3 regions of the Streptomyces sp. NPDC002076 genome follow, and region 3 is predicted to be linked to each of the others. Evidence: riboswitches for the same ligand, from Rfam matches in the RefSeq annotation. Region 3 holds a riboswitch; each other region holds the start of a gene.
What was found. Region 3 has a riboswitch for cobalamin ahead of ACWCQS_RS43335 (CbtB domain-containing protein). Riboswitches for the same ligand answer to the same signal wherever they lie in the genome.
Positions count from the first base shown of each region.

Region 1: it holds a riboswitch for cobalamin, as region 3 does, so the genes downstream of both, ACWCQS_RS37825 (HoxN/HupN/NixA family nickel/cobalt transporter) here and ACWCQS_RS43335 (CbtB domain-containing protein) in region 3, are expected to answer to the same signal.
Region 2: it holds a riboswitch for cobalamin, as region 3 does, so the genes downstream of both, ACWCQS_RS00420 (ribonucleoside-diphosphate reductase subunit alpha) here and ACWCQS_RS43335 (CbtB domain-containing protein) in region 3, are expected to answer to the same signal.

Region 1 is NZ_JBSFDI010000025.1:110,643-120,395, reverse strand. Features, by position in the region: partial or broken gene ACWCQS_RS37860 (heavy metal translocating P-type ATPase) at 1-972, opposite strand, end outside; gene ACWCQS_RS37855 (hypothetical protein) at 972-1,217, opposite strand; gene ACWCQS_RS37850 (YcnI family copper-binding membrane protein) at 1,407-2,147, opposite strand; gene ACWCQS_RS37845 (hypothetical protein) at 2,187-2,774, opposite strand; gene ACWCQS_RS37840 (hypothetical protein) at 3,125-3,334, shown strand; partial or broken gene ACWCQS_RS37835 (PepSY-associated TM helix domain-containing protein) at 3,521-4,964, shown strand; gene ACWCQS_RS37830 (ArsR/SmtB family transcription factor) at 5,035-5,394, opposite strand; cobalamin riboswitch at 5,444-5,664, shown strand; gene ACWCQS_RS37825 (HoxN/HupN/NixA family nickel/cobalt transporter) at 5,692-6,801, shown strand; partial or broken gene ACWCQS_RS37820 (heavy metal translocating P-type ATPase) at 6,919-7,313, shown strand; gene ACWCQS_RS37815 (Fur family transcriptional regulator) at 7,520-8,002, shown strand; gene ACWCQS_RS37810 (CobW family GTP-binding protein) at 7,945-9,255, shown strand; gene ACWCQS_RS37805 (hypothetical protein) at 9,252-9,533, shown strand.
Region 2 is NZ_JBSFDI010000001.1:82,872-92,624, forward strand. Features, by position in the region: gene ACWCQS_RS00385 (sensor histidine kinase) at 1-409, opposite strand, end outside; gene ACWCQS_RS00390 (TetR/AcrR family transcriptional regulator) at 774-1,412, opposite strand; gene nagB (glucosamine-6-phosphate deaminase) at 1,537-2,322, shown strand; gene ACWCQS_RS00400 (GntR family transcriptional regulator) at 2,487-3,251, shown strand; gene ACWCQS_RS00405 (DUF3311 domain-containing protein) at 3,376-3,639, shown strand; gene mctP (monocarboxylate uptake permease MctP) at 3,636-5,264, shown strand; gene ACWCQS_RS00415 (GNAT family N-acetyltransferase) at 5,339-5,845, shown strand; cobalamin riboswitch at 5,898-6,022, shown strand; gene ACWCQS_RS00420 (ribonucleoside-diphosphate reductase subunit alpha) at 6,149-8,518, shown strand; gene ACWCQS_RS00425 (ribonucleotide-diphosphate reductase subunit beta) at 8,518-9,531, shown strand; gene ACWCQS_RS00430 (hypothetical protein) at 9,540-9,753, opposite strand, start outside.
Region 3 is NZ_JBSFDI010000038.1:25,635-35,387, reverse strand. Features, by position in the region: gene ACWCQS_RS43365 (glycoside hydrolase family 172 protein) at 34-1,125, opposite strand; gene ACWCQS_RS43360 (FGGY-family carbohydrate kinase) at 1,377-2,855, shown strand; gene ACWCQS_RS43355 (fucose isomerase) at 2,999-4,633, shown strand; gene ACWCQS_RS43350 (BPL-N domain-containing protein) at 4,812-5,609, opposite strand; gene ACWCQS_RS43345 (histidine phosphatase family protein) at 5,746-6,333, shown strand; gene ACWCQS_RS43340 (CbtA family protein) at 6,398-7,150, opposite strand; gene ACWCQS_RS43335 (CbtB domain-containing protein) at 7,172-7,393, opposite strand; cobalamin riboswitch at 7,430-7,568, opposite strand; gene ACWCQS_RS43330 (alpha/beta hydrolase) at 7,832-8,596, shown strand; gene ACWCQS_RS43325 (hypothetical protein) at 8,701-8,805, opposite strand; gene ACWCQS_RS43320 (sensor histidine kinase) at 8,956-9,753, opposite strand, start outside.

The DNA.
Region 1 (9,753 bases), on a different contig from region 3:
CAGGAGCAGCCCGCCGGCGTTGACGGCGCCGCCGACCACCGCCGAACCCGGCCCGACCTCGACGGGCTCGCTCTCCCCGGTGACCAGGGACAGATCCACGGCCGAACTGCCCTCCACCACCTGCCCGTCGGTGGCCACCCGCTCCCCCGGCCGCACGACGAAGATCTGTCCTGCTCTCAACCGCTCGATGGCAATGAGCAGTTCCGCGCCGCCTTCCCGAACCGTCACCTCTTTGGCGGCGAGTTGAGCCAGTGACCTGAGCGCCGCGCCGGTCCCGCGCCGGGCCCGCGTCTCCAGGAACCGCCCCGCCAGGACGAACAGCGGTACACCGACGGCCGCTTCGAGATAGACGTGCGCCGCGCCGTCCGAAGCCGAGGGCACCAGAGTGAACGGCATCCACATGCCGGGCTCCCCGGCACCGCCGAGGAAGAGCGCGTAGGCGGACCAGGAGAAGGACGCAGCCACACCGAGCGACACCAGGGTGTCCATGGTCGCCGCCGCATGCCGAAGCCCACGCGCAGCACGCACATGGAAGGGCAACGCGCCCCAGACGGCGACCGGCGCAGCCAGCGCGAAGCACAGCCACTGCCAGTTGCGGAACTGCAGCGCCGGCACCATCGAAAGCAGGAGCACGGGCACCGCGAGCAGCGCGGTGATCAGCAGCCGGTCCCGCTCCTGGCGAGCTTCCTCGGGCTCGCCCGCGTCCTCGCCCTCGCGCGTCTCGGGCTGCTTGGGCGGTTCGGGCAGGGCAACCGTGTAGCCGGCCTTCTCGACGGCGGCGGCGAGTTCCTCGGGACTGATCCGCGGCGGGTGGCTCACACGGGCCCGTCCGGTGGCCAGATTGACCGTCGCCGTGACCCCGTCCAGCGTGCCGAGCTTCTTCTCGACGCGCCTCACACAGGCCGCGCACGTCATGCCGCCGACGGTCAGGTCGGTCGTCACCAGGTCGACGGCGACCGGTTCCCCGCCCATCAGCGGCCACCCCCGTGCATGTCCCCCATGTCGTCCGTGCCGCCTCCCCCGCCGGAATCGCCGTCCCCCCGGCTCGTGCCGGTGCCGTGCATGCCGGGCGCGACGGGCCCTGCGGCGACGCCGACGGCGTACGACACCGCAAACATCAGCGCCAGGAGGAGAAGGAATCCGCACAGGGCGGGCGGAGGCACGAGCTTCCGCAACACCGCACCCGCGCCGGAGGAGATTTGCCGGGACTTGTCCATCAACCGCGTCTCCAGATCACGTCGTACGGCGTCGGTCGGATCGCGCCGTACTGCATCAGGAGTCGGGGCCGCCGGGGGTCGAGTTCCGGAACAAAGTTGTGGTCCGCGTCACGTGAGGGACAACTGTGCCGGGAGTCGCGGCGACGAAACGCTGCCCTGCCGACGGCTACCGTCGACAGGGCCGGTGCGCTACTCCGCCCGGGAGCCGGCGGAACGGCCGCGCACGACGGCAAAGCCCGCGGCCGCGAGGCCCAGCACGCCGACGATCAGCCCGGCGATGCCGAGGCCGCGGGCGGTCGAGTCGCTGGCCGAGGCGGTCGACTTGGCGCTGTCGGAGCCCTTCGAACCCGCCGGCGAGGCGGTCGCGGTGCCACCGCCGTCCTCCGTGCCCTTGGCGGTGAGCTTGAGCACGGGCGCCGGGTTCTCCGGCTCCTGGCCGCCCTGTGCCTCCTCGATCCAGCGGACGATCTTGCCGTCGGAGTACGTCTGCAGGGTCTTGAAGGTCAGCTGGTCGGTGTCGCCGGGCAACTGGCCGAAGGCGACATTGAAGTCCTCGTACTGGCCCGGCGCGATCTTTCCGCCGCTGAAGGTGATCTCGGAGACGGCGTCGGTGATGGTGCCGTCGTCGGTCTTGACGGGCGTCTTGAGCTTGGTGTTGGTGACCTGGGCGGTCCAGCCGTCCTGCGGGTGGACCAGCACGCCGAGGACGGGGTGGTCGGTGGGCAGGAAGACCTGGACCTTGGTGGTGCCGACGCTGTCCTCCTCGTTGGGGACACGGAAGGTCAGCACGCCGTCGGTCGCGCCCTTGGCGTAGCTGTCGGGGTGGACGGTGACGTGCGCCGAGGCCACGCCCGCGGCAGCGAGAAGTCCGGCGGCGGTCAGGGCCGTGACGGCGCCGGCGCGGCGCAGGGTGGTGCGGGTCCTGGACATGAGGTGAGGGATCTCCGTACGGAAGAAGGGATGTCGGGTTCAGATCGCGTACGACATCCCGGGCGGCGGCCCCCGTCGGTGAACGGTGTACCTCAGCCGTACCTGCCGCAACGCCCACGGCTCACCGGCGGCCCGACGCACAAGCCCTGGCCCGGTCGGCGCGCTCCACGCCCCGCCGGCCACCTGCCACCAGGCGGCAAGCCCCGGCACGAACGCGACCGCCCACCGCAGCAGCGACCACAGTGCCACCTCACCACGCCGCAGCCACCAGGTCAGCAGCAGAGCCGCCCCGGCATGCGCGGCGGTGGCGTGCGGTGTCAGTGCATGGGGCGGTTGGACCATCCGCATGCCGTGCATGACCATCACGGCGCGATGGGGCTCGGCGGCGTGGAAGACAAGGTGCAACCCGCCCTGGGCAGCCAGAGTCCCCGTGCCGATGGCGGCCAGCGACCGCTCACGGCCACCCAGCAGACAGCCGACCGCGAAGACCGGCACGCACCCAGCGGCCTGCACCCACACCGACGGCGCCATGCCCGTGGCCATGGCATGCCCTCCGGCAGCGAGCAGCACGCACAGCACGGCGAACACCGCCGCGCGCACGCTCCGCACCGCCAGGGACACACTCACGGCACCTGATGCTGCCACGCGCCCAAAGGATCTCTCCCCCGGCCCAGGCACACGCATCACCACCCACGGACTCATACCTGGTCGACCTGCCCCCTCCTTACGAGTCGGACGCGAGTGCCGTTCAGTTCCCAGCCACCATGGCGAAATCGAAGCACCGATAGCACTCCAGGGAGCAGGGGCGCACACCCGCCGCCTCCACGCCCCCTGCACACGACGGGGTCGCGCGTCCGCCGCATCCGCGACGGGTATCCCCGGGGCAGTCCCCCGCGGCCACCCACCGGTCCGTCCGTTCCGTCCGTTCCGTCCGGACGCCGGAGTGCCGCAACCCCATCCCACGGAGGTGGATCAGCATGACCGACACCAGCGGGCTGGAACCCGTCGCCACGTTCTGCGGCAACTGCAACTGCGGCTGTCCCCAGCTGTTCGTCGACCCGGGCGCCCCCACCGACCGCCGCATCGTCCTGACCGACGACTTCGGCCAGCAGGTCCGGATGAGCGCCGACCAGTTCTCCTCGATCGTCGCCGACGCCAAGGCAGGCAAGCTGGACGGCATCGCCTGACCGACCGTCGCAGGGCAACGCGAAGGCGGCCCGCATGGGCGACTCCCTGTTCCAGTCGCTGCACGGCGCCGGGCCGCCGACCCTCGCGACCGACCGGGTGTTCCACATCACACCAACGGCACGGAACTCACCGTTCCGCTCAGCCGACAGCTGACGTGACACCCGTACGCCCCAGGAGCAGTCCCCATGTCCGTCGAACCGCCCATCACCGTCCCACCCCGCACGGCCGGCGATGCCGGTGAGTCGGCCCCGGGCCCTGTTTCGGCCTCGGCTCCCTGGGCCCTTCGCGCGCTGCGCCCGCTGGTGCTGCGCCTGCACTTCTACGCGGGCGTGTTCGTCGCGCCGTTCCTGCTCGTCACGGCGGTCACCGGACTGCTGTACGCGGGCTCGTTCCAGGCCGAGAAGATCGTGTACGCCCACGAACTGACCGTCCCGGTCGGCGACCACAAGCTGCCGATCTCCCAGCAGGTGAAGGCCGCCCGCAAGGCCCACCCCGAGGGCACCATCTCCGCCGTGCGGCCGTCACCGCAGCCCGATGCGACCACCCGCGTGCTGCTGTCCGGTGTCAAGGGCATAGCCGCCGACCACACCCTCGCCGTGTTCGTGGACCCCTACACCGGCAAGGTGCGCGGCGCCCTGGAGCAGTACGGCTCCACCGGCGCCCTGCCGCTGCGCACCTGGATCGACGAGTTCCACCGCGAGCTGCACCTGGGCGACTCCGGCCGCCTGTACAGCGCGTTCGCCGCCAGTTGGCTCTGGGTGATCACGGGTGGCGGGCTGGTGCTGTGGTTCGGTCGGCGCCGCGCCCGCCGCAAGGTGCGCGGCGCCACGGGGCGGCGGCGCTCCCTGACCCTGCACGGCACGGTGGGTGTGTGGGCGGCCGGCGGGCTGCTCTTCCTGTCGGCGACCGGCTCTGACCTGGTCCACCTACGCCGGAGCGCACATCGGCGACATCCGCGAAGCCCCCGGCCAGTCCACGCCGTCCGTCACCGCGACGGTGGGCAGCGGGCACGAGGGACACGGCTCCATGGCGGGCATGGACATGAATGGCATGGAGAGGGGCTCGCACTCCGGCGCACGGTCCGACGTGGGTCTCGACGCCGTCCCGAAGACGGCCCGCGCCGAGGGCCTGTCCGATCCGGTCGAAATCGTGCCGCCCGCGGACTCCTCCTCCGCCTATGTCGTACGGCAGATCCAACGCAGCTGGCCGGAGAAGCAGGACTCGATCGCCGTCTACCCGGCCACCGGCAAGGTCACCGACGTCCTGCGCTTCTCCGGCTACCCGGTGCTGGCCAAACTGACCCGGTGGGGCATCGACGCCCACACCGGCACCCTGTTCGGCCTCGTGAACCAGATCGCGCTGGCCGGCCTCGCCCTGGCCCTGGTCCTCCTCATCCTCTGGGGCTACCGCATGTGGTGGCAGCGCGGCCGCGGCTCCGCCTTCGGCCGCCCGATTCCCCGCGGTGCCTGGCGGCAGGTGCCGGTGTACGTGCTGGTGCCCTGCGTCGCGGTGGTCGCCGTCGTCGGCTACTACGTCCCGCTGCTAGGGATCCCGCTCGCCGGCTTCCTCGCGGTGGACATGGTCCTCGGCTGGGTCACACGCCGTCGTACCGGGCACGCACACGCCTGAACCGAGCGGCCGCACCTGCGCGGGAGCGTCGCGCGACGCTTGCCGCGATCGCGTGCGGCCGCGGGTCTCGTCATGCTTCTCGGGACACGCACTGTTCGAGCAGTGCGGCCATCGGGCCCTCGACCAGCCGGTAGCGCACGATTCGGCCGTCCTTCTCGCCGTGGACGATGCCTGCGGTTCGCAGCAGGCGCAGGGCCTGGGACACGGCGGTGTCCCTCATGCCGGTGGCGACGGCCAGGTCGGAGACGGCGATGGGAGCGGCCTCGTGAAGGGCGAGCAGCAGGGCCAGGCGCCCGGGATCCGAGAGCAGCGAGAAGCGGTCGGCCCAGGCGCGTACACGCTCCGGCTCGCCGACGGCGGCGATGGCGTCGCAGACCCGATGGCCGTCGATGGTGCGCTGCCCGGCGCGCTCCGCGGGGACGAGATGCATGGACCCATCATCGCAGTCCACGAAATGCCGCCTCAATACCTGCACACTTATGCAGCCTTGCAGCCTCGGCCTCCGGCCTTCTAGGGTGAGCGGGCCGTGGTGTTCGGGAAGACCGGTGACAGTCCCTCAGGGGCTCAGTCCGGAGCGGCCCTCGCCACTGTGATCGGGGAGTTCCCGCCCCATGCATTGCCACTGGCCTCGCGGCCGGGAAGGCAGGGGCGGGCGCGATGACCCGTCAGCCAGGAGACCGGCCACGGCAGCACGAAGCTGATCCACGAGGTGCTGGAGCGTGACCGAATGACCATGCCCGAAGGCGTGCCCGAAACTGCCGTCTCCCCATCCTTCCGCTGGCGGCGCGAGGATACCCTCCGAACCGCCGGCCTCCTGGCCGTGATCGTCGCCTTGCACGTGGTCGCCTTCGGGATCCTCTTCCTGCTCGTGGTCCCGCGCCACTACGAGGTCGGAACCAAGGCGTTCGGGGTGGGTCTCGGCATCACGGCCTACACCCTCGGCATGCGGCACGCCTTCGACGCCGACCACATCGCCGCGATCGACAACACCACCCGCAAGTTGATGGCCGACGGCAAACGGCCGGTGTCGGTGGGCTTCTGGTTCGCGCTCGGCCACTCCAGCGTGGTCGTCGTCATGGCGGCGCTGGTCGCCGGCGGCGCCAAGCTCGCCGGCACCCTGATGAACGACAGCTCCCGGACCCACCAGGTCCTCGGCACCGTCGGCACCACGGTCTCCGGCGGCTTCCTGTACCTCATCGCCGCGCTCAACCTCGTGGCGCTGTTCGGCATCGCCCGCGTCTTCAGGGCCATGCGGAACGGCCAGTACGACGAGGCCGAGTTGGAAGCCCACCTCGACTCGCGCGGCTTCATGAACCGCATCCTGGGCCGGCTCACCAGGTCCGTCCGCCGGCCCGGCCAGATGTTCCCGCTCGGTTTCGTCTTCGGCATCGGTTTCGACACCTCGACCGAGGTGTTGCTCCTCGCCCTGGCCGGCAACGGCGCCGCCGCCGGCCTCCCCTGGTACGCGGTCCTGTGCCTGCCCCTACTCTTCGCCGCCGGCATGAGTCTGTTCGACACGCTCGACGGCACCTTCATGAACTTCGCCTACCAGTGGGCGTTCTCCAACCCCGTCCGCAAGGTGTTTTACAACCTCACGATCACCGGCCTGTCCATCGCCGTCGCCTTCTTCGTCGGCACGATCGAACTGGTCGGCGTCCTGCACGACAAGCTCGGGCTGAGCGATGGCGTCAGCGGATGGATCTCGGGCCTGGACCTGGACAACGTCGGCTACGTCATCGTCGGCCTGTTCGTGGTCGTCTGGGCCGTGGCCATCGCCTACTGGCGGCTGGCCAGGGTCGAGGAACGCTGGGGTACCCACACCGCCGACGCCGGCTGACGACGCCACTACGGAAAGCGGGCGGGCTCTGCCTGGACGAAGTCGAGGAAGGCAATCCACTCGTCCAGCGGGTAGCGCACACGGACGACCGAATCGCTGCGGCGATGAGAGCAGTGCAGGGAACTGGAGCAGGCCGGCCGCAAGGTCCAGGTCGTGGGGAAGGCGTCAACGACGCGCCCGCCCTGGCCGCCGCCCACACCGGCATCGCCATGGGCCGAGCCGGTTCGGACCTCGCCCTGGAGACCCCCGACGCGGTGATCGTGCGCGACGAACTGGCAACCGTGCCCGCCGTCATCGCCCTCTCCCGCCGGGCCCGCCGCCTGATCATGCAGAACCTGGCCATCGCCGCCGTGTTCATCTCCGGCCTGGTCGTCTGGGACCTCACCGCCACCCTCCCCCTGCCCCTCGGCGTCCTCGGCCACGAGGGCTCGACCGTCATCGTCGGCCTCAACGGCCTGCGGCTCCTGCGCGAGGCCGCCTGGACCCGGGCCCGCACGGAGGGCCAGCCCTGACTCGCCCCGCCCCATGGCCCGCCGTACCCGCGCAGGTGCGGCGGGCCATTGCCGTCTGATTGCTCCGGCAGCACTGCTGAACCCAGGCGATGCCGCCCAGTCACACATGACTGAGCGTTCATATGGACATGGATTTCATTTCCATCTACGGTGGAGCGTGCCGACCCGGCACGAGCCATAGGGGGTGATGCGCCATGGGCGGCCGGATGACCCGACAACGCAAGGCGGTCACGCGGATACTCGCGGCCTGCCAGGACTTCGTATCGGCCCAGGAGTTGTACGCCCTTCTGGTGGCCGGCGACCACTCGATCGGCCTGACCACCGTCTACCGCGCCCTGCGTGAGCTGGAGGTGGACGGCGGCGTGGACGTCGTACGCGACGAGACCGGCGGGCGGCTCTACCGGCTGCGTCCGGCCGACGGGCACCGCCACTACCTGATGTGCCGCGACTGCGGTCGCAGCCGGCCGGTGGACTCCGAGGTCGTCGAGGAGTGGGCGGGCCGGATCGCCGCCGCGACCGGCTTCACCGCGGTGGAGCACACCGTCGAACTCACCGGCGTCTGCGCCGACTGTCTGCCCCACACCGACGGAGGCCGGCCGTCCGGGGACGGAGATGAAGGAGAGGAACAGCCATGCCACTGGGAGCTCGCCGCTGGCCTCCGGAGCCCAGTCCGCAGCTGCGCGAGCTGAAAGAGGCCGTGCGTGCCCTGCTCGATCTCGACGACGACACCGCCGTCCTGATCCGCCAGCTCGCCTGCACCGAACCGGGCTGCCCGCCGTTGGAAACCGTCATCGTCGTGTTGCCGATGGAGGGCGACGCCCGCCGCTGGACCCTGCACCACCCCGCCGACCAGATCACCGAGGACGACCTGCGCGACGCTCTCCTCGCCACACCCGAACAGCACGACCAGGAGACTGAATTGACCTCCCCGGAACCCGCCGAACCCCGCGATGAGCGGGTCCCCGTCACCGTCCTGACCGGCTTCCTCGGCGCCGGCAAGACCACCCTCCTCAACCGCATCCTCACCGAGAACCACGGCATGAGGATCGCCGTGATCGAGAACGAGTTCGGCGAGGTCGGCATCGACGACGCCCTCGTCCTCGACGCCGAGGAAGAGATCTTCGAGATGAACAACGGCTGCATCTGCTGCACCGTGCGCGGGGATCTGATCCGCATCCTGGGTGCGCTGATGCGGCGCCGCGAGAAGTTCGACCACATCCTCATCGAGACCACCGGCCTCGCCGACCCCGCGCCCGTCGCGCAGACCTTCTTCATGGACGACGAGATCGCCTCCCAGCTGCGGCTGGACGCCATCGTCACGCTCGTCGACGCCGCACACGTGCTCCAGCACCTGGACGAGATCAAGCCGGAGGGCGTGGAGAACGAGGCCGTCGAACAGATCGCCTTCGCCGACCGCGTCGTCCTCAACAAGACCGACCTGGCCGACGAGGAGACCATCGGACAGGTCGTGCGCCGCATCCGGGCCATCAACTGCGGAGTGCGGATCATCCCCGCAGAGCGCGCGCACATCAATCTGCACGAAGTGCTGGACGTGGGCGCGTTCGACCTGGAGCGGGTGCTCGCCGACGACCCCGCCTTCCTCACCGAGACCGAGCACCAGCACGACACCACCGTCACCTCGGTCGGCATCGAGCTGACCGGGGAGCTGGACGAGGACCGGCTCAACGCCTGGCTCGGCCAGTTGCTGCGCACCAAGGGCGTCGACCTGTTCCGCTCCAAGGGCATCCTCGCGATCGCCGGAGCGCCCAAGCAGTACGTCTTCCAGGGCGTCCACATGCTGCTGGACGGCACCTTCGGACGCGACTGGCGCGAGGGCGAACCCCGCACGAACAAGCTGGTGTTCATCGGCCGCAACCTCGACCGCGAGGCCCTCGAACGCGGTTTCGCCGACTGCCTGGTCACGGCGGGAGCGGCCGCGTGAGTACGACGGTGCAGTCCCCGCTCGCCTGGGAGGCCGGCGTCGACGACGCACCCGTCGCCCTCAGCGCGCGGGGCGATCTGGTCGCCGTTGCCGGGGCCGAGGGGACGGTGAAGGTTCTCGACGCGCCGATGGGCGCCGAGATCGGGGCGTTCGAGGTTCCCGGGGGCGCACTCACGGTCGCGCTCTCCCCGGATGCCGGGTACGTGGTGGCGACCGGCCCGATGGGGTACGCACCAGTCGCCGGAGTTCCGCGACTGCTGAACCACTGCCGGTCGTAACCGCCGACTGCCGGAACCGGCGTTCGCCAGTCAGGCCGGCCACTTCGTCCCCTCGGCGGCCGTCGCCCACCAGGACGCCCGGTCCTCGTGAGCGACGGCCGCCGGCGCTTGTCCCGGCGGCATCCGCCACACCCCCTACTTGCGCAGCCCCCCCGAGCACTCGTACGCCCAGTCAAAAGATGGCAACGGTTTTCATCTGATATTGATCTGAAAATCATTT
Region 2 (9,753 bases), on a different contig from region 3:
TCGGGGTGCGGACCGTGAGCAGGTTGGTGTTGCGGGCGATCACACCGAGGACGCGGCCCTCGCGCCGTACGGGGATGGACTCGACCCGTACGGGGACCTCTTCACGCCACTCCGGGTCGCCCTCGCGCACGATCCGGCCCTCGTCCAGCGCGGCGTCCAGCATGGGCCGCCGGCCGCGCGGGACCAGGTGGCCGACCATGTCGTCCTGGTAGGAGGTGGGGCCGGTGTTGGGGCGCATCTGGGCGACCGAGACGTACCGGGTGCCGTCCCGGGTGGGGACCCACAGAACCAGGTCGGCGAAGGAGAGGTCGGAGAGCAGCTGCCACTCCGAGACCAGCAGATGGAGCCACTCGAGGTCGGAGTCGTCGAGGGCGGTGTGCTGGCGGACCAGTTCGTTCATGGAGGGCACGTCTGCGAGCGTACCCGGACGTTCGAACATGGCTGAAAAACGTCCGCGACCGGCTCCGGAAACACCCGCGGGCCGCGGCGCCTGGAAGGGACCCTCAACCCTCCCGGCACCGCAGCCCGGAGCATCATCGGCCGTGGGGTGTGCGGTCCCGGTCGGCCGAAGGTCGAGGAGCCGGGGCAGTCAGGGCAGAGAGCTCCGGGTCCTCGATCCGCCTTCCTGTGCGGGGAAGACGGAGGCTTGTTCACGTGGATACGTCGTCGGATCCGTCGTCGTCGATTGTGGACTAGACCACAACGATGTGTCCATGGCTTTGTCGGCATGCACGACGATGGCACCCGATGCCACGAAGCCTAGCCCGCCTCGGTCAGCCGTGGGGCCAGATGGACATGGCAATTTCCGCGAGTGCTTCCAGTTCCCGCCGGCTCGCTCCGTCGCGGGCCTGCTGGGACATGCCCTGGATCATGGCGCCGGCGTGCCGGGCGAGGGCGGCGGCGTCGGTGCCGGCCGGGAGCCGGCCCTCCGCGACATCGGCCCGGATCCGGGACTCCAGGGCGGCGATGTTCGCGTTCCGCCGCTCCCGCAGCAGCCGCGCCACCTCGGGACTGGTGCAGTTGGTGGCGGCGTGCACGACAAGGCAGCCGTAGGGATGGGCGAGGTCGGTGTACTCGGCGGCGGCCTCGCGCAGGATGCGCTCGACAGCGGCGCGGGCGGTGGGCTCCTCGGCAAGGGCGCGATCACCGAAGGCGCCGTACGTGGAGGTGTAGAGCCGTACGACCTCCTCGAACAGCGTCCGCTTGTCGCCGAAGGCGGCGTACAGGCTCGGGGCGCCGATCCCCATGAGCCGGGTGAGGCCGGCGACCGAGGTGGCCTCGTAGCCGTGCTCCCAGAAGGCCATGAGCGCCTTCTCCAGCGCGGTGGCACGATCGAAGGAGCGCGGGCGGCCCCGCGTTCCGGAGGCCCCGGCCCGTGTTCTCGTCTCCTGAGCGCTCGCCATGGAGGGCATTTTATAGCGGGCCCTAGAAAAATGTGCCGGTCGGGAGAAGCGCATCTCCAGCGGGACCCGGTTCTGTTAGATTGGTCTAAACCACATAGACGTCCAGAGCCCACTTCAGAACGGCAGGCCCAGCGTGGAAGTTGTCATCGTTCCGGACGCCGCGGCGGGCGGCGAACTGATCGCCGAAGCCATGGCACAGCTGCTGCGACGCAAGCCCGACGCCCTGCTCGGCGTGGCCACCGGCTCCACCCCGCTGCCCATCTACCAGGCGCTGACCGCGAAGGTGCGCTCCGGCGCCGTGGACTCCTCGCGGGCGCGCATCGCCCAGCTCGACGAGTACGTGGGGCTGCCCGCCGACCACCCCGAGTCCTACCGCTCGGTGCTGCGCCGGGAGGTCCTGGAGCCGCTCGGTATCGGCATGGACAAGTTCCTCGGGCCCGACGGCACCGCCGAGAACATCCAGGCGGCCTGTAAGGCGTACGACCGCGCGCTCGCCGAGGCCGGCGGGGTGGACCTGCAGCTGCTCGGGATCGGCACCGACGGGCACATCGGGTTCAACGAGCCGTGCTCCTCGCTCGCCTCGCGCACCCGGATCAAGACGCTGACCGAGCAGACCCGCGTCGACAACGCCCGTTTCTTCGACGGCGACATCGAGCAGGTGCCGCGCCACGTCATCACCCAGGGCATCGGCACCATCCTGGAGGCCCGCCACCTGGTGCTGCTGGCGACCGGCGAGGGCAAGGCGGACGCGGTCGCCGCGACCGTCGAGGGCCCCGTCGCGGCCGTCTGCCCGGCCTCCGCGCTCCAGCTGCACCCGCACGCCACGGTGGTCGTCGACGAGGCGGCGGCCTCCAAGCTGAAGCTGGCCGACTACTTCCGGCACACCTACGCGGGCAAGCCGGACTGGCAGGGGATCTGACGCCTGCTCGGCACTATGGACTAGACCAAACCCGGTCACCACTGTATATAGAGGAGATCACGGAGCGTGCGGGTGGAGTCCCGACAGAAGAACCCGTGCCACGATGTGAGCCGTGGCCGATGTCAGTCGGTCGCTTTCGGCATCCGCAGCCGGGAAGGCAGAGCATGAGCACCGACGTCAGCAGTGCGGAGAACGAGGCCGCGACGACCGTCCGTACGGCGCGCGTGCCCAAGTACTACCGCCTGAAGAAGCACCTGCTCGACATGACGGAGACGCAGGCGCCGGGCACGCCGGTCCCGCCCGAGCGCACGCTGGCGGCCGAGTTCGACACCTCCCGCACCACCGTCCGCCAGGCCCTGCAGGAACTGGTGGTCGAGGGGCGCCTGGAGCGCATCCAGGGCAAGGGCACCTTCGTCGCCAAGCCCAAGGTCTCCCAGGCGCTCCAGCTCACCTCCTACACCGAGGACATGCGCGCCCAGGGGCTGGAGCCGACCTCGCAGCTGCTGGACATCGGGTACATCACCGCCGACGACCGGCTCGCGGAGCTGCTCGACATCACCGCCGGCGGACGCGTGCTGCGCATCGAGCGGCTGCGCATGGCCAACGGCGAGCCGATGGCCATCGAGACCACCCACCTGAGCGCCAAGCGCTTCCCGGCCCTGCGCCGCTCCCTGGTGAAGTACACGTCGCTCTACACCGCCCTCGCCGAGGTCTACGACGTCCACCTCGCCGAGGCCGAGGAGACCATCGAGACCTCGCTGGCCACCCCGCGCGAGGCGGGCCTGCTCGGCACCGACGTGGGCCTGCCGATGCTGATGCTCTCCCGCCACTCCCTGGACCACGAGGGCAAGCCGGTGGAGTGGGTGCGCTCGGTGTACCGGGGCGACCGGTACAAGTTCGTCGCGCGGCTGAAGCGGCCTGCCGAGTAGGGCACCGCGGACCGTCGCTGAATCGATATACCGAGATCCGGACGAGGTCTTCCGCTTCCACGACACCGTCACCTACATTGCCTGCGCATTACACAGGTGATCAGCGAGGGGACGGAGCCGTGGCATGTCCGAAACGCCTGAAGTGAAACCACCGGTGGTGACGCCGGTGCGTGTGATCATCGGCCTGTGTCTCGTCGCGCCCTTCGTGGCGACGCTCTGGGTCGGCTCCTACGCCAAGACGGACCCCGCCTTCATCGGGATCCCGTTGTTCTACTGGTATCAGATGCTCTGGGTGCTGATCTCCACCGCGCTCACGATGACCGCGTACAAGCTGTGGCAGCGTGACCAGCGCGCCCGCGCCGCTCAGCAGGGCGGTGAGGCGAAGTGAAGAACGGCGTCAACGGCGTCGCGCTCGGCGTCTTCATCTTCTTCTTCCTGGCCGTCACGGTCATGGGCTTCCTCGCCGCCCGCTGGCGCAGGGCCGAGAACGAGCACTCCCTGGACGAATGGGGCCTGGGCGGGCGGTCGTTCGGCACCTGGGTCACGTGGTTCCTGCTCGGCGGCGACCTGTACACCGCGTACACCTTCGTCGCCGTACCGGCGGCGATCTACGCGGCGGGCGCGGCCGGCTTCTTCGCCGTGCCGTACACGATCCTGGTCTACCCGCTGATCTTCACGTTCCTGCCGCGCCTGTGGTCGGTCTCGCACCGCCACGGGTACGTCACCACCTCCGACTTCGTCCGGGGCCGCTTCGGCTCCAAGGGCCTGTCCCTGGCGGTGGCGCTGACCGGCATCCTGGCGACGATGCCGTACATCGCGCTCCAGCTCGTGGGCATCCAGGCGGTGCTGGACGTGATGGGCGTCGGCGGGGACAGCAGCACCAACTGGTTCGTACGGGACCTGCCGCTGCTGATCGCCTTCGGCGTGCTGGCGGCATACACCTACTCCTCCGGTCTGCGCGCCCCCGCCCTGATCGCCTTCGTCAAGGACACGCTGATCTACATCGTCATCGCGGTGGCGATCATCTACATCCCGATCAAGCTGGGCGGCTTCGACGACATCTTCGCCAAGGCGGGCCAGGCGTTCAGCCAGGTCAACCCGGCGACGGGCAAGCCGCGCGGCGCGCTCGTGCCCCCGGAGGCCGGACAGTGGACGTACGCCACCCTGGCCCTGGGCTCCGCCCTCGCGCTCTTCATGTACCCGCACTCGATCACCGCGACCCTGTCCTCCAGGAGCCGTAACGTGATCCGCCGCAACACCACGATCCTGCCGCTGTACTCCCTGATGCTCGGCCTGCTCGCGCTGCTGGGCTTCATGGCGATCGCGGCCGGGGTCAAGGTCACCAACGGCCAGCTGGCCATCCCCCAGCTGTTCGAGGACATGTTCCCGGACTGGTTCGCGGGCGTGGCCTTCGCGGCGATCGGCATCGGTGCCCTGGTCCCCGCGGCGATCATGTCGATCGCGGCGGCGAACCTCTTCACCCGCAACATCTACAAGGACTTCATCAAGCCGGACGCCACGCCGAAGCAGGAGGCCCAGGTCTCCAAGATCGTCTCCCTGCTGGTGAAGGTCGGCGCCCTGGTCTTCGTCCTCACCATGGACAAGACGGTGGCGATCAACTTCCAGCTCCTGGGCGGCATCTGGATCCTGCAGACCTTCCCGGCCCTGGTCGGCGGCCTGTTCACCCGCTGGTTCCACCGATGGGCGCTGCTGGCCGGCTGGGCGGTCGGCATGGCGTACGGCACGGTCGCCGCGTACGGCGTCGCCTCCCCGACCCAGAAGCACTTCGGCGGCTCGGCGAAGGAGATTCCCGGCATCGGCGAGATCGGCTACATCGGCCTCACGGCCTTCGTCCTCAACGTCGTGGTCACCGTGGTCCTCACCGTCGTCCTGAAGGCCGTGAAGGCCCCCGAGGGCGTCGACGAGACCAAGCCGGAGGACTACACGGCGGACGCGGGCGACCCGGGGGTGCAGGTGGAACTGCCGCCGGCGACGGCGGGCGCCGGTCACTGAGCGACCGCCGTACGACGGGCCGCCGGAGGAAATCCGGCGGCCCGTTGTCGTATCGCTCCGGCAGACTCGACGCCATGGACATCGTGATCCGGCAGGTAACCCCGGAAGAGTACGACGCCCTCGGCGAGATCACCGCCCAGGCCTACCTCCAGGACGGTCTCCTCGACTTCGGGGAGAGTGACTGGTATCTGGGCGAACTGAGAGACGTGGCCAAGCGAGCGGCCGCGGCACAGGTGCTCGTGGCCGTCCGGGACGGCGCCCTCCTCGGCGGAGTCACCTTCGTGCCGTCCCCCGGGCCCATGGCCGACATCGCCCGGCCCGGAGAGGCCGAGATCCGCATGCTGGCGGTCGCGCACGCGGGCCGGGGACAGGGTGCCGGCGAGGCGCTCGTCCGGGCCTGCGTCGACCGCGCACGGGCCACGGAGGCCTGCACGGCCCTCGTCCTGTCCACCCAGCGCACCATGCACGCCGCCCACCGCATCTACGAGCGCCTGGGGTTCGTCCGCGTCCCCGAACGCGACTGGAACCCGCTCCCGGAACTCGCCGACATCACTCTCCTCACCTACGAGTTGACGCTCTGACACCGTCACGACACAACATCTGGGGGTGACACGACAGCCCGGCACTAGATGTATGCTCATGCTCGCTGTCGCCGCAGGGGAATCCGGTGCGAATCCGGAACTGTCCCGCAACGGTGTACTTGTGCGCGTCTGCGCTCAGGAGTCAGTCCGAGGACCTGCCGGCAGCGCACCCGGCCGTCCGGTTCGGGTGCCCTGAGACGTCCGGGCCTCGTGGGATGGGCCGGTGGACGCGACGCCGTGCGCGCTCGTGGCTGCCCCCTGCCCTCCACAAGGCCCCCGTGCCGAGCGAGGGAGAGCCCCCACGTGACCATCGCGCCAGCAGATCCGGCTTCAGCCACCGGCCTGGAGACCGACGGTCCCGGTGCCGCGCTGCTGCGGACCCTGACCGAGCTGACCGCCGACCTCCCCGACGCCGACCCCGGCCGGGTCGCCGCCGCCGCGCTGCGCGGCCGGTCCGCCCGGGCCGACGAGGCGGAGTTGCGCGAGCTGGCCACCGAGGCCGCCGCCGGGCTCATCTCCGAGGACCCCGCCTACTCCCGGCTGGCCGCCCGGCTGCTGACCATCTCCATCCGCGCCGAGGCCGCCTCGCAGGGCGTGACGTCCTTCACCGGATCCGTGGCCGTGGGGCACCGCGAGGGGCTCATCGCCGACCGCACCGCCGAGTTCGTACGGCTGCACGCCGAACGGCTCGACGCGCTGATCGACCGCGACGCCGACGACCGCTTCGGCTACTTCGGGCTGCGGACGCTCCACAGCCGCTATCTCCTGCGGCACCCGATCACCCGCAAGGTCATCGAGACGCCCCAGCACTTCATGCTGCGGGTCGCGAGCGGCCTGGCCGAGGACGACACGACCCGTTCCGTGGACGAAGTGGCCGCGCTCTACGGGCTCATGAGCAGGCTCGACTACCTCCCGTCCTCCCCCACGCTCTTCAACTCCGGCACGCGGCACCCGCAGATGTCGTCCTGCTACCTCCTCGACTCCCCGCTGGACGAGCTGGACTCCATCTACGACCGCTACCACCAGGTGGCCCGGCTCTCCAAGCACGCCGGCGGCATCGGTCTGTCGTACTCCCGGATCCGCAGCCGGGGTTCGCTGATCCGCGGTACCAACGGGCACTCCAACGGCATCGTGCCGTTCCTGAAGACCCTGGACGCCTCGGTGGCCGCCGTGAACCAGGGCGGCCGGCGCAAGGGCGCGGCCGCGGTCTACCTGGAGACCTGGCACTCCGACATCGAGGAGTTCCTGGAGCTGCGGGACAACACCGGTGAGGACGCCCGCCGTACGCACAACCTGAACCTCGCGCACTGGATCCCGGACGAGTTCATGCGCCGGGTCAACGCCGACGGGCAGTGGTCGCTGTTCTCCCCGTCGGACGTGCCGGAGCTGGTGGACCTGTGGGGCGAGGAGTTCGAGGCCGCGTACCGCAAGGCGGAGGAAAAGGGCCTTGCGAAGAAGACCATGCCGGCCCGTGAGCTGTACGGCCGGATGATGCGCACCCTCGCGCAGACCGGCAACGGCTGGATGACCTTCAAGGACGCGGCCAACCGCACCGCCAACCAGACGGCCCTGCCGGGGCACGTGGTCCACTCCTCCAACCTCTGCACGGAGATCCTGGAGGTCACGGACGACGGGGAGACCGCGGTCTGCAACCTGGGGTCCGTCAACCTGGGTGCGTTTGTCGACATGACGACTGGCGACCTCGACTGGCAGCGGCTGGACGAGACCGTCCGTACCGCCGTCACCTTCCTCGACCGCGTGGTCGACATCAACTTCTATCCGACCGAGCAGGCGGGTCGGTCGAACGCCAAGTGGCGTCCCGTCGGTCTCGGCGCGATGGGTCTGCAGGACGTCTTCTTCAAGCTGCGCCTGCCCTTCGACTCGCCTCAGGCCAAGGCCCTGTCCACGCGGATCGCCGAGCGGATCATGCTCGCCGCGTACGAGGCCTCCGCCGACCTGGCCGAGCGCAACGGCCCGCTGCCGGCCTGGGAGAAGACCCGTACGGCCCAGGGCGTGCTGCACCCCGACCACTACGGTGTCGAGCTGTCCTGGCCGGAGCGCTGGGCGGCGCTGCGCGGCCGTATCGCCGAGGTCGGCATGCGCAACTCCCTGCTGCTGGCCATCGCGCCCACCGCCACCATCGCCTCCATCGCGGGCGTCTACGAGTGCATCGAGCCGCAGGTGTCGAACCTGTTCAAGCGCGAGACGCTGTCCGGTGAGTTCCTGCAGGTCAACTCCTACCTGGTGCAGGACCTGAAGGAGCTGGGCGTCTGGGACGCCCGCACCCGTGAGGCGCTGCGGGACAGCAACGGCTCGGTGCAGGACTTCGCGTGGATCCCGGCCGACGTACGGGCGCTGTACCGCACGGCGTGGGAGATCCCGCAGCGGGGCCTGATCGACATGGCGGCGGCCCGCACGCCGTTCCTGGACCAGTCGCAGTCCCTGAACCTGTTCATGGAGACGCCGACCATCGGCAAGCTCTCCTCGATGTACGCGTACGCCTGGAAGTCGGGCCTGAAGACGACGTACTACCTGCGCTCCCGCCCGGCGACCCGCATCGCCCGCGCCGCCCAGGCGCAGACCCCCGCCGGCATCCCCGTCCAGCAGGTCGCCGACCCCGACGCGGTCGCCTGCTCCCTTGAGAACCCCGAGTCCTGCGAGGCATGCCAGTAATGTCCAACCGTCCCCAGAACCTTCTCGACCCGGGCTTCGAACTCACCCTGCGCCCCATGCGCTACCCGGACTTCTACGAGCGCTACCGCGACGCGATCAAGAACACCTGGCACGTCGAGGAGGTCGACCTCCACTCGGACGTCGCCGACCTCGCGAAGCTGACGCCCGAGGAGCAGCACCTCATCGGCCGCCTGGTCGCCTTCTTCGCGACCGGTGACTCGATCGTCGCCAACAACCTGGTGCTGACGCTGTACAAGCACATCAACTCTCCCGAGGCGCGGCTCTACTTGAGCCGTCAGCTCTTCGAGGAGGCCGTGCACGTCCAGTTCTATCTGACGCTCCTGGACACCTACCTGCCCGACCCGGACGACCGCGCGGCGGCCTTCGCCGCGGTGGAGAACATCCCCTCCATCCGCGAGAAGGCCGGGTTCTGCTTCAAGTGGATCAACGAGGTCGAGAAGCTCGAGCGGCTGGAGACGAAGGCCGACCGCCGTCGCTTCCTGCTCAACCTGATCTGCTTCGCCGCGTGCATCGAGGGCCTGTTCTTCTACGGCGCGTTCGCGTACGTCTACTGGTTCCGCAGCCGGGGTCTGCTGCACGGTCTGGCGACCGGCACCAACTGGGTGTTCCGCGACGAGACGATGCACATGTCCTTCGCCTTCGACGTGGTCGACACCGTCCGCAAGGAGGAGCCGGAGCTGTTCGACGAGGAGCTGGGGCAGCAGGTCACCGACATGCTGAGGGAGGCCGTCGAGGCCGAGCTGCAGTTCGCGCGCGACCTGTGCGGCGACGGCCTGCCGGGCATGAACACCGAGTCGATGCGGCAGTACCTGGAGTGCGTCGCCGACCAGCGCCTCAGCCGCCTGGGGTTCGCCCCGGTGTACGGCTCGGAGAACCCGTTCTCCTTCATGGAGCTGCAGGGCGTCCAGGAGCTGACGAACTTCTTCGAGCGCCGCCCGTCGGCGTACCAGGTCGCGGTGGAGGGCACCGTCGACCTGGACGAAGACTTCTGACCGGCCGTTCAGACGGGGTGGGCCGCGCCGTGGTGCCTACGGGTCCGGCTCGGCCGCCTCGCCTCCTTCTCCCCCTTCGGCTTCGTCGCCTCTTCTCGCTGTGACCTACTGATCTGGCGGTCGATCATCCTGTCGTGCGCGATACCGATCACCGCCGGGAGGATCAGCAGGCCCAGGATCCCGATCACGGCGATCATTCCGAGCAGTCCTTCTGTCTGTGAT
Region 3 (9,753 bases):
ACGGGGAGGCGGGCTTGTGACGGGGGAAGCGGCTCAGTCGACTTCGAGGGTCAGCAGGTCCGGTGTGGCCGGACGGGAGGCCGAGCTCGGGGCGTCCAGGTAGAAGAGCGAGGTGCTGGCGATGTCGTCGCTGGTGTGCCGGTAGCGGTGCGGCAGACCGTTGCCCTGGCCGGGGCCGATGCCGAGGCTCTGCACGGTGACGCGCAGGTCCCGGGAGAAGCGGACGGGGTCGAGGATGTGCCAGCGGTACATGCCGAACCGCTGCTGGCTGCGGTAGAGCCCGTCGGGGCGCAGGATCTGGTTCAGGCCCAGGTAGGGGGTGGTGTAGGCGGTGTAGCCCTGTCCGGGGACGTCGAAGTTCCAGGCGCCGCCGAAGTAGTCCTCGGTGCCGGTGCCGCAGATCGTCGGGAACTCCTCGTCGCCGTCGAGGTAGAACTTGAACTCGCCCTCGCCCCACCAGCCGGGGCTGTTGACGCCCCAGGCGAGGTAGGTGCCCACATAGCTGCCGGCGCCGGTGACCCCGTCGAGCAGGGTGTGCACCTTGCCGTACGGCACCGGGTGGCTGCGTCGCCACTGGGCGTGGAAGTAGGAGGCGTCCTCGCCGACCTCGTCCAGTTCGTAGTCGACCTGGTAGTAGAGGGTGACCTTCTCGGCGGTCAGGTTCTCCAGGGTGATGCGTGCGCGGCGGCGGAACGGCATGGGCCAGTACGCGTTGAAGCCGCCGTTGGGGTTGGCGGCTACGGGCACGGACGAGACCTGGCTGAAGGAGTTCCAGCCGTTGCAGAAGAAGTCGCCGAGCGGAACCTCGACGGCCGGGGTCTCCTCGGCCTCCCAGTACATCCGCAGCAGGGTGCCCCGCCAGGCCGTGTGCGGGTCGGTGGTGCACCACAGGTGCCGGATGGTGCCCGGCCCCTCGACGTCGGCGAGCACCGCGGTCTCGCCGGTGGCGATGTCGATGCTCGGGGAGATCTTCCAGCCCGGCCCCAGCCTGCTCGCCGCGACCGCGCCGGTGCCCTCGGTGGCGCGGCCGCCGCCGGACTTGGCACCAACGAAGTTCTCGGCGCTGATGGAACGGCTGACGGCACGGCTCCTGCGGGAGATGCCGTCGAGTCCAAAGGTCGTCATCGTGTTCTGTGCCTTCACGGTCTTCATGGGTGGGGTGCGGGGCGGGCCCGGAACCGGGCCGCGCACCCTGTGAAATCCATTTCAGCGAAAAGTAGGGCCGCCGTCAGGGGGTGTCAAGGGGTGAGATCCCCGCGCACTTCACCGGCCCCGCCACGCCCGTACTGAGCCGTTTGCCCGGTCGTGTTCGGCACCAAGACCCGACTCCGCGCGGCCTCTTGACGCTGAAATCGATTTCTGCGAGCGTGCTCGTCATGCCTCGCAACGCAGTCATCGGTGTGGACATCGGCACATCGAGCAGCAAGGGCGTCCTCGTCGGTCTCGACGGCACCCTGATCCGCTCGGCCGTGCGGGAGCACACCCCCTCAAGGCCTGGTCCCGGCCGCTTCGAGATGGACGCCTCCGTGTGGTGGCGCGAGTTCTCCGACATCGCCCGCGAGCTGACCGGCCCGGGCGACAGCACCGTGCTCGCGGTCGGGGTCAGCGGCATGGGCCCCTGCGTCCTGCTCACCGACGAGCACGACACGCCGGTGCGCCCCGCGATCCTCTACGGCGTCGACACCCGCTCGGTCCGCCAGATCGGCCGCATCGAGGAGCAGCTGGGCGCCGAGGAGATCATCCGCCGGTGCGGTTCCGCGCTCACCACCCAGGCCGCCGGGCCGAAGATCGCCTGGGTCGCCGAGGAGGAGCCCGAGCTCTACGCCCGCGCCCGCCGCCTGTACATGCCCAGCTCCTGGCTGGTCCGCAAGCTCACCGGGACCTATGTGCTGGACCACCACTCGGCCAGCCAGTGCACTCCGCTGTACGACACGCTCACGGGCGAGTGGTGCGGCCCCTGGGCCGCCGAGGTGGCCCCCGGCATCGAGCTGCCGCCGCTGCACTGGTCCGGCGAGGCGGCCGGCACCCTCACCGCCGAGGCCGCCGAAGCGACGGGCCTGCCGGCCGGGATCCCCGTCACCACCGGCACCATCGACGCCTGGGCCGAGGCCCTGAGCGTAGGAGCACAGCACACCGGTGACCTGATGCTCATGTATGGCACGACCATGTTTCTGATCCACACCGTGCCCAAGCCGCTCACCAGCCCCTCGCTGTGGGGCACGGTCGGCGCCCTGCCCGGCACCCGCAACCTGGCCGGCGGCATGGCCACCTCGGGCGCGGTCACCAACTGGCTGCGCGATCTGTTCGCCGACGGCGACCACGCCGAACTGACCCGCCTGGCCACCGAGTCGGGGCCGGGCGCGGGCGGGCTGCTGATGCTGCCGTACTTCTCCGGCGAGCGCACCCCGATCATGGACCCGGACGCCCGTGGCGTCATCGCCGGCCTCACCCTGTCCCACACCCGCGGCGACCTCTACCGGGCCGCGCTGGAGGCCACCGGATTCGGGGTCCGCCACAACATCGAGGTCATCGAGGAGGCGGGCGGCGACATCCGCCGCGTGGTCGCCGTCGGCGGCGGCACCCAGGGTGCCCTGTGGACCCAGATCGTCTCCGACATCACCGGCCTGCCGCAGGAGCTGCGCAGCACGACGATCGGCGCGAGCTACGGCGGTGCCCTCCTTGCGGCGCAGCTCGTCGGGGACGCCGACATCGACCGCTGGAACCCCGTGCAGCGGACGGTGACGCCGCGCGTGGAGCACCGGAGCCGTTACGACGAGCTGTACGCGCTCTACCGGCGGCTGTACCGGGAGACTTCGGCGACCGTGCATGCCCTTGCCCCGCTGCAGGAGCGGTGACCTCCGCCGAGACCAGGTAAGGGGCTCCGCCCCTTGAACCCCGCCCGGGGGCGCCGCCCCCTGGACGCCGACCTATGCCCACCCACCACCCGACTCGGTCGGCCGGAGGGTGGCCGTCATACGCACACCCCTACGGAGATCGCATGACCGCATACACCCTGCCCGTCCCCAGCCGACCGGCGACCGGCGAGCCGAACACCGTCTACACCGTGGCCAGCGGTGACCTGCGCCCCGCCGCCAACGTCACCTGCTGGCCGACCCAGGAGAAGCTGGAGAAGGACCTCGCCGCGGCGCTGACCGACCTGGGCCGGCAGGTCCGCCGCGGCCACGCCTTCGACGCGGCCAAGGGGCACGGCTTCATCGACAGCCAGCGCGCCGGCCTCGAGGTGTTCAAGACCCTGCCGAAGGACGCGCCGCTGATCGTCGTGGAGGGTGTGTGGCAGTACAGCCACCACGTCCTGGCCGGACTGCGCGACCACCGCGGCCCGATCCTGGTCGTCGCCAACTGGAGCGGTGAATTCCCCGGCCTCGTGGGCCTGTTGAACCTCGCCGGCAGCCTCACCAAGGCCGGACGCGAGTACTCCGTACTGTGGAGCCCGGACTTCACCGACGACTGGGCCCGCGACGGCCTGCGCACCTGGCTGGAAACCGGCACCCTCACCCACGACACCAGCCATGTCCGGCCGTTGCCGCCGCTGCCCGAGGACCCCGAGACCGAACTCGGGGTGGCACTGGCCCGGCAGCTGCGCGAGGAGAAGGCGATCATCGGCGTCTTCGACGAGGGCTGCATGGGCATGTACAACGCCATCATCGACGACGAGTTCCTCAACCCGCTCGGCATCTACAAGGAGCGGCTGTCGCAGAGCGCCCTGGTCGCCGAGATGAAGAAGGTCTCCGACGAGGAGGCGCAGGCGGTGCGCGCCTGGCTCGACCACGCCGGAATGACCTTCCACACCGGTACGGACGAGGCGACCGAGCTCACCGACGCCCAGCTGCTCAGCCAGTTCAGGATGTACATAGCCGCGCTGCGCATCGCCGACGACTTCGGGCTCGACGCGGTCGGCATCCAGTACCAGCAGGGCCTGAAGGACACCGTCCCGGCGAGCGACCTCGCCGAGGGTCTGCTCAACAACGTCCAGCGCCCGCCGGTGTTCAGCCGTGACGGTGCCCGCGAGCTGTACGCCGGAGCGCCGCTGCCGCACTTCAACGAGGTGGACGAGGGGGTCGCCGTCGACTCCCTGGTCACCAACCGGATCTGGACGGCTATGGGCCTCGACCCGGCCACCACGCTGCACGACATCCGCTGGGGCGAGGAGTACGACGGCCGGTTCGTGTGGGTCTTCGAGATCTCCGGCTCGGTGCCCGCCTCCCACAACGGCGGCTACGACAAGTCGTACAGCATGCGGCAGCCCCCGATGTACTTCCCGCTCGGCGGCGGCACGCTCAGCGGGGTCTCCAAGCCCGGCGAGATCGTCTGGTCGCGGGTCTTCCTGATGGACGGCCGGCTCCATGTCGACCTCGGCCGTGCCACGGCGATCGAGCTGCCGGAGGAGGAGACCCGGCGCCGCCTCGAGGCCACCACCCCGCAGTGGCCGATCATGCACGCGGTGCTGCACGGCGTCAGCCGCGACCAGTTCATGGCCCGCCACCGCGCCAACCACCTGAACGTGGCCTACGCCCCCGACACGGAGACGGCCGACAAGGCGCTGCGCGCCAAGGCCGCCCTCTTCGCCGAGCTGGGCGTCGAGGTCCACCTGTGCGGAGACGTGGCGCTGTAGCGGACCGGCGGGCGGCCGTCCGCCCGACGTGCCCGACCGCCCCAAGACTTCGCGGTGTTCCGCCCGGCCCCCCGTACGGGCGGAGCACCGCGAACCAGAACGTGAACGACTGAGCAGGCCAACCAGGAAACCCACGATTCCGACTGAACGGGTTCCTCAGGGCGGGCGGCGTGGACCGCTACAGCCCCTTGACCGTCTCCTCGACGAGGTCGTGGCCGAGATCGAGACGCACGCCGTCGGGATTCCTCAGCCTCGCGTCGGAGTACCAGGAGCCATCCGCCTCCGGGTGCGGCCCGACCACCCCTACGCGTCCCTTGCCGTACGGCGCGACGACAGCGGCGGCCGTGCCGTTGTCGTACCTGGCGAGTACGGACGCGTCGGCACCGTCGGCGAGCACGAAGTACGGCCCGTCCTGGAAGTACATGTGGCGCCGCTTGCCCTTCCGGGTCACCGGCACGACCGTGTCCTTCTCGTCATGGACCGAGGCGCGCGGTGAGGTGATGTACTCGGCGGTGTCACCGGGCAGCAGGCCGAACCCCGGATCCCTCCCGGCCAGATAGCCGCCCATGCAGAATCCGAGGTAGCGGCCGCCCGCCCGCGTCCAGTCACGGATCGCCCCGGCGGCACCCTTCAGCTCCTCCCAGGTGCCGTCGACATCGTCGTTGCCGCCGGGCTGTGCGTAGACGTCGGCGTCCGCCAGACCGGCCGCGGTCAGGGGGACGTCCTCGTCGGGGCCGACGTAGGCGACCGTGAACGGACGCGGGGCCTTCCTCAGCAGCGCGGCGACCGACTCGGCACATCCGTCACAGGCCGCGGGTCCCCGGTAGACCAACGCCAGCAGCGGGTCGGCCGCCCGCGGGGAGGAACCCGTCCCGGCGCAGGCGGTGGCCGTGCCGGTGAGCAGGGTCGCGGCCGCGGCGGGAAGGACCCGGCCGAGCAGTCGGCGCCGGTCGATGGAGGGAACGGGAGGTATCACGTGCCGCCGCCTGTTCTTCCGGGGGAACCGAGCACCCATGATCGCCAGTCCGCACGGTGCGCCGCGAATCCCCGGTTGATCCTCTCGTCAGCCGGATCTTGTGCGTCGTTCGCCGATGCTGGTAGCTCTGAACCACGTGACCAGCCGAGTTCTTCTCCTCTCCCCCGCCATGAGCGCGTCACTGCGGCAGGCCCGCTTCGACGACGGTGGCTCGATCGACGGCAGCGGAGCGGCACGTGCCCGCTCGGCGGCCGCGGCCCTGCCCGCCGCGGCCCGTGTCCTCACCTCCCCCGGCGTGCGCTGCCGGGAGACGGCCGCGGCACTGGGCCTCGACGGTGTGCCGGTACCGGAGTTGGCGGGTCTCGACGTGGGCCGCTGGCGCGGGCGCACCCTGGAGGAGGTGGGGGCCGCCGAGCCGGAGGCGGTGGGCCGCTGGCTCTCCGACCCCGAGTGCGCACCGCACGGGGGTGAGTCCGTGCGGGACCTGTGCCGGCGGGTCGCGCGGTGGCTGGCCGGCGCACAGGACCTGACGGGTCGTACGCTCGCCGTCGTCGAGCCGGAGGTGGTGCGGGCGGCGGTCGTCGACGCACTGGACCTGCCCGCAGCGCTCTTCTGGCGCCTCGACGTGCCGCCGCTGACCCTGACCGAACTCAGCGGCCGGGCCGGGCGGTGGAATCTGCGTCTGGGATCTCCGCTTGGCACGCCGACGCCGGAGGCTGACTAGGCAAGGAGGACGGCCGAAGGCCCGGCGGACGGTTCCGCCGGGCCCTGCTGCCGTACGCGAGGAGTCAGTGCGCGGCCGGAACCGCTCGCCGCTTCGCGGCCGTCGCCGGCTTGGGGTTCAGCAGCCGTTCGGCCAACTCACCGAAGACCAGGCCGAATCCGGCCCACAGGGTGGTCTGGATCGCCAGTGCCGAGAGCCGGAAGCGCCACAGCAGGGTGGCCGGGAAGCCCTTGGGCACCTCGTTGACGACGGGCAGGAACTGGTACGCCAGGCCGATCACGACGGTGAACGCGACCACCGCGGCCACCGTGGCCCACCAGGTGCCCAGGCGCGGCGCGAGCCGTTTGCCCAGGAGGGTGGCGGCGACCGCCAGCAGGACGCCGAGCAGCATCATCAGGAAGTACAGGGTGGTCCGCTTGCCGATGGTGTCGGGGTTGCCGACCGACGGCGGGTTGGCCGGGTACTTCAGGAACGGCACGACGTACACGGCGAGCAGCGCGCAGCCCGACAGCAGCAGTGCCGTGGCGCGCGGGCCGAAGCGCCCCACGCGGCCGAGGGCGAAGCTGAAGGCGAGCGCGGCGATGCCGCCGAAGGCGACCCCGTAGACGAGGACACCGGTGGCGAGGCCGGCGGTCGACTGCAGGGAGCGGGAGACGGTCTCCATCTCGTGCTCGTGGGAGTGGGCCTGCTCGAAGCTGATCGCCTTGTCGACGTTCGGCTCACCGAGCACGTAGGCCACGACCAGGGCGAGCACGCCGGCCGCGAGGCCGGCGAGCATGCCCCGCACGAGAAGGTTCCGTACGGTTGCGGAGTTCATGGGCGCGCGGTGTTCGTCGCGTCAGTGGCAGGGGAAGCCCAGCAGGTGGCGCGCGTCGTGCACCCACTCGTGGACGTCCGTGCCGTTGAACACGGAGGTGGCGCCCTGCTCGGCGCCGACGAAGTAGAGCAGGATCAGCATGAGGATGCCGAAGAAGACCGCCCAGGGAGCAATCGCCTTCAGCGGCAGCTTGGCGGGAACGACGGGGGTGGTGGCTGTCGGCTGGGCGACGGTCTGCGCCATGGCAGGACCTCCTCTGGGAGTTCGCGTCCCATCTCGGTGGTGCACAGGACGACGACCACGGGTCTGACTCACGAGCCCCTTGCGGGTCCCGCATACAGTGGCGCGACCGTGCCGGATTCTCACCGGCTTCCGTTTCGCCGTCGTCGATATCGGACCGACCGTACCGCGCCAGACGCGCATGGCCAAGACCGCCTCCCTGCCAAGTGATCTCCCTCTCCACCAGGTGTGTTCGCGCGCCAGACACGTGGCAGGAAAGAGGCTGGGCGGGATGATCACCGGTCTGGTAGCTTGCAGTTGACCGTGATCAAGGCCGAGGAGGTGAGACCCATGAAGGCTGTATTCGTGTGGGTGCTCCCCCTCGTCGTCACGGTCGGGCGATCGACGTAGGTGTCGCCGGGAGCGCCTCGACAACCAGGCACTCCCGAAAGGCAACACACCATGACATCTTTGAAGTTCATCGCCGAGTCGTCCGTCAACGGCATGATCGAACGCGACTTCACCGTGGGCGAGGTCCCCGGTGTCCTCTGGTCCCCCGCCTCCGGCGCGGACCGTGCGCCCCTGGTCCTGATGGGCCACGGCGGCGGCAACCACAAGAAGCATCCGGCGATGGCCGGTCGTGCCCAACTCCTGGTGAACGGCTGCGGCTTCCATGTCGCGGTCATCGACGCGCCGGGTCACGGCGACCGGCCGCGCACGGCACACGACGAGCAGGAGATCGCGGAGCTGTTCCGGGCGAGGGCGGCGGGCGAGCCGGAAGGCCCGATCGTCGTCCGCTACAACGCCCATCTGGCGGAGCTCGCCGTGCCCGAGTGGCAGGCGACGCTGGACGCCCTCCAGGAGCTTCCGGAAATCGGCGCCGACGGGCCGGTCGGCTACTTCGGCATCAACATGGGCACCGCGATCGGCGTGCCGCTGGTGGCGGTCGAACCCAGGATCACCGCCGCGGTCTTCGGTCAGCACTGGCCCGACGTCCTGGCGGAGAAGGCGAAGCAGATCACCGTCCCGATCGAGTACGACATGCAGTGGGACGACGAACACATCCCGCGCGAGGCCAGTCTGGCGCTGTTCGACGCCTTTGCCTCGACGGAGAAGACCCTGCACGCCAACGCGGGCAGGCACAAGGAGCTGCCCCGGTTCGAGGCCGCCAGCGCGGTCCGGTTCTTCGCCCGGCACCTCGGCCGAACGGCCAACGTGCCGGCCTGACATGAGCGGTGGCGGCGCCCGGCCTGCCGGTCGGGCGCCGTTGCCGTGACCCCGGGTCGGGGCTGTGCGTCCTTGTGCGGCCCCGAGCCGTCAGGCCGTGCGGGCTACCGCGTCGGTGAGCAGCCTTTCGAGTTCCGGGCGACCCGGTCGCGGGGCTGCACGCTGTGCTGGGCGCGGCACATGGCGATGGCGCCCTCGACGGACGCCACGACGAGGGACGCGAGACCGGGCGCCCGGTCGGATCGACGCCGTGCGCCGCGAGCGCCTCGCTCAGCAGCCGGTGCCAGTCCTCGAACACTCCGGCGGCGGCGACCGGAGCCGACGGGATCTCCTGAGAGACGGGACCGCCGCCGGGACGCCTAGGCCGTGAACCCTCCTTCAGTCTCGGGCTGTGCGGGCCGGGCCTGGATGCCGGGGCGGAACTTCGGGACACGGAGGGTGATCTTCGTACCCGCTCCGACACCGGTCTCGATGACGAGGCCGTGGTCGTCGCCGTAGACCTGGCGCAGCCGGCGGTCGACGTTGTTCAGGCCGATGCCGGTGGCGGGTCCTGCCGTGCCGCGCAGGATGGCGCGCAGGCGTTCCGGTTCCATGCCGATGCCGTCGTCCTCGATGACGACCCGGGCCTCGGTGCCCTCGTCCTCGGCGATGATCGTGACGCCGATGCGCTCCGCGGACCCCTCCAGACCGTGTTTGAGGGCGTTCTCGACGAGCGGCTGCAGGCAGAGGAAAGGCAGTGTCACGGGCAGCACCTCGGGGGCGATGCGCAGGGTGACCGTGAGCCGACGGCCGAAGCGGGCACGGGCGAGTTCCAGGTACTGCTCGATGGAGCGCAACTCCTCGGCGAGGGTGGTGAAGTCGCCGCCGCGGCGGAAGGAGTAACGGGTGAAGTCGGCGAATTCCTGAAGGAGTTCACGGGCGCGCTCGGGGTCGGTGCGGACGAAGGAGGCGATGCTCGCGAGGGAGTTGTAGATGAAGTGCGGGGAGATCTGGGCGCGCAGGGCCCGGACCTCGGCTTCGTGGGCGCTGGTGCGGGCCCGGTCGAGCCCGGCGAGTTCGAGTTCCAGGGAGAGCCGGCGGACCGCTTCCTCGCCGGCGCGGACGAGAGCGGTGGACTCGTCGGCGGCGAGCAGGACGAGGGCGCCGGGGGTGCCGCC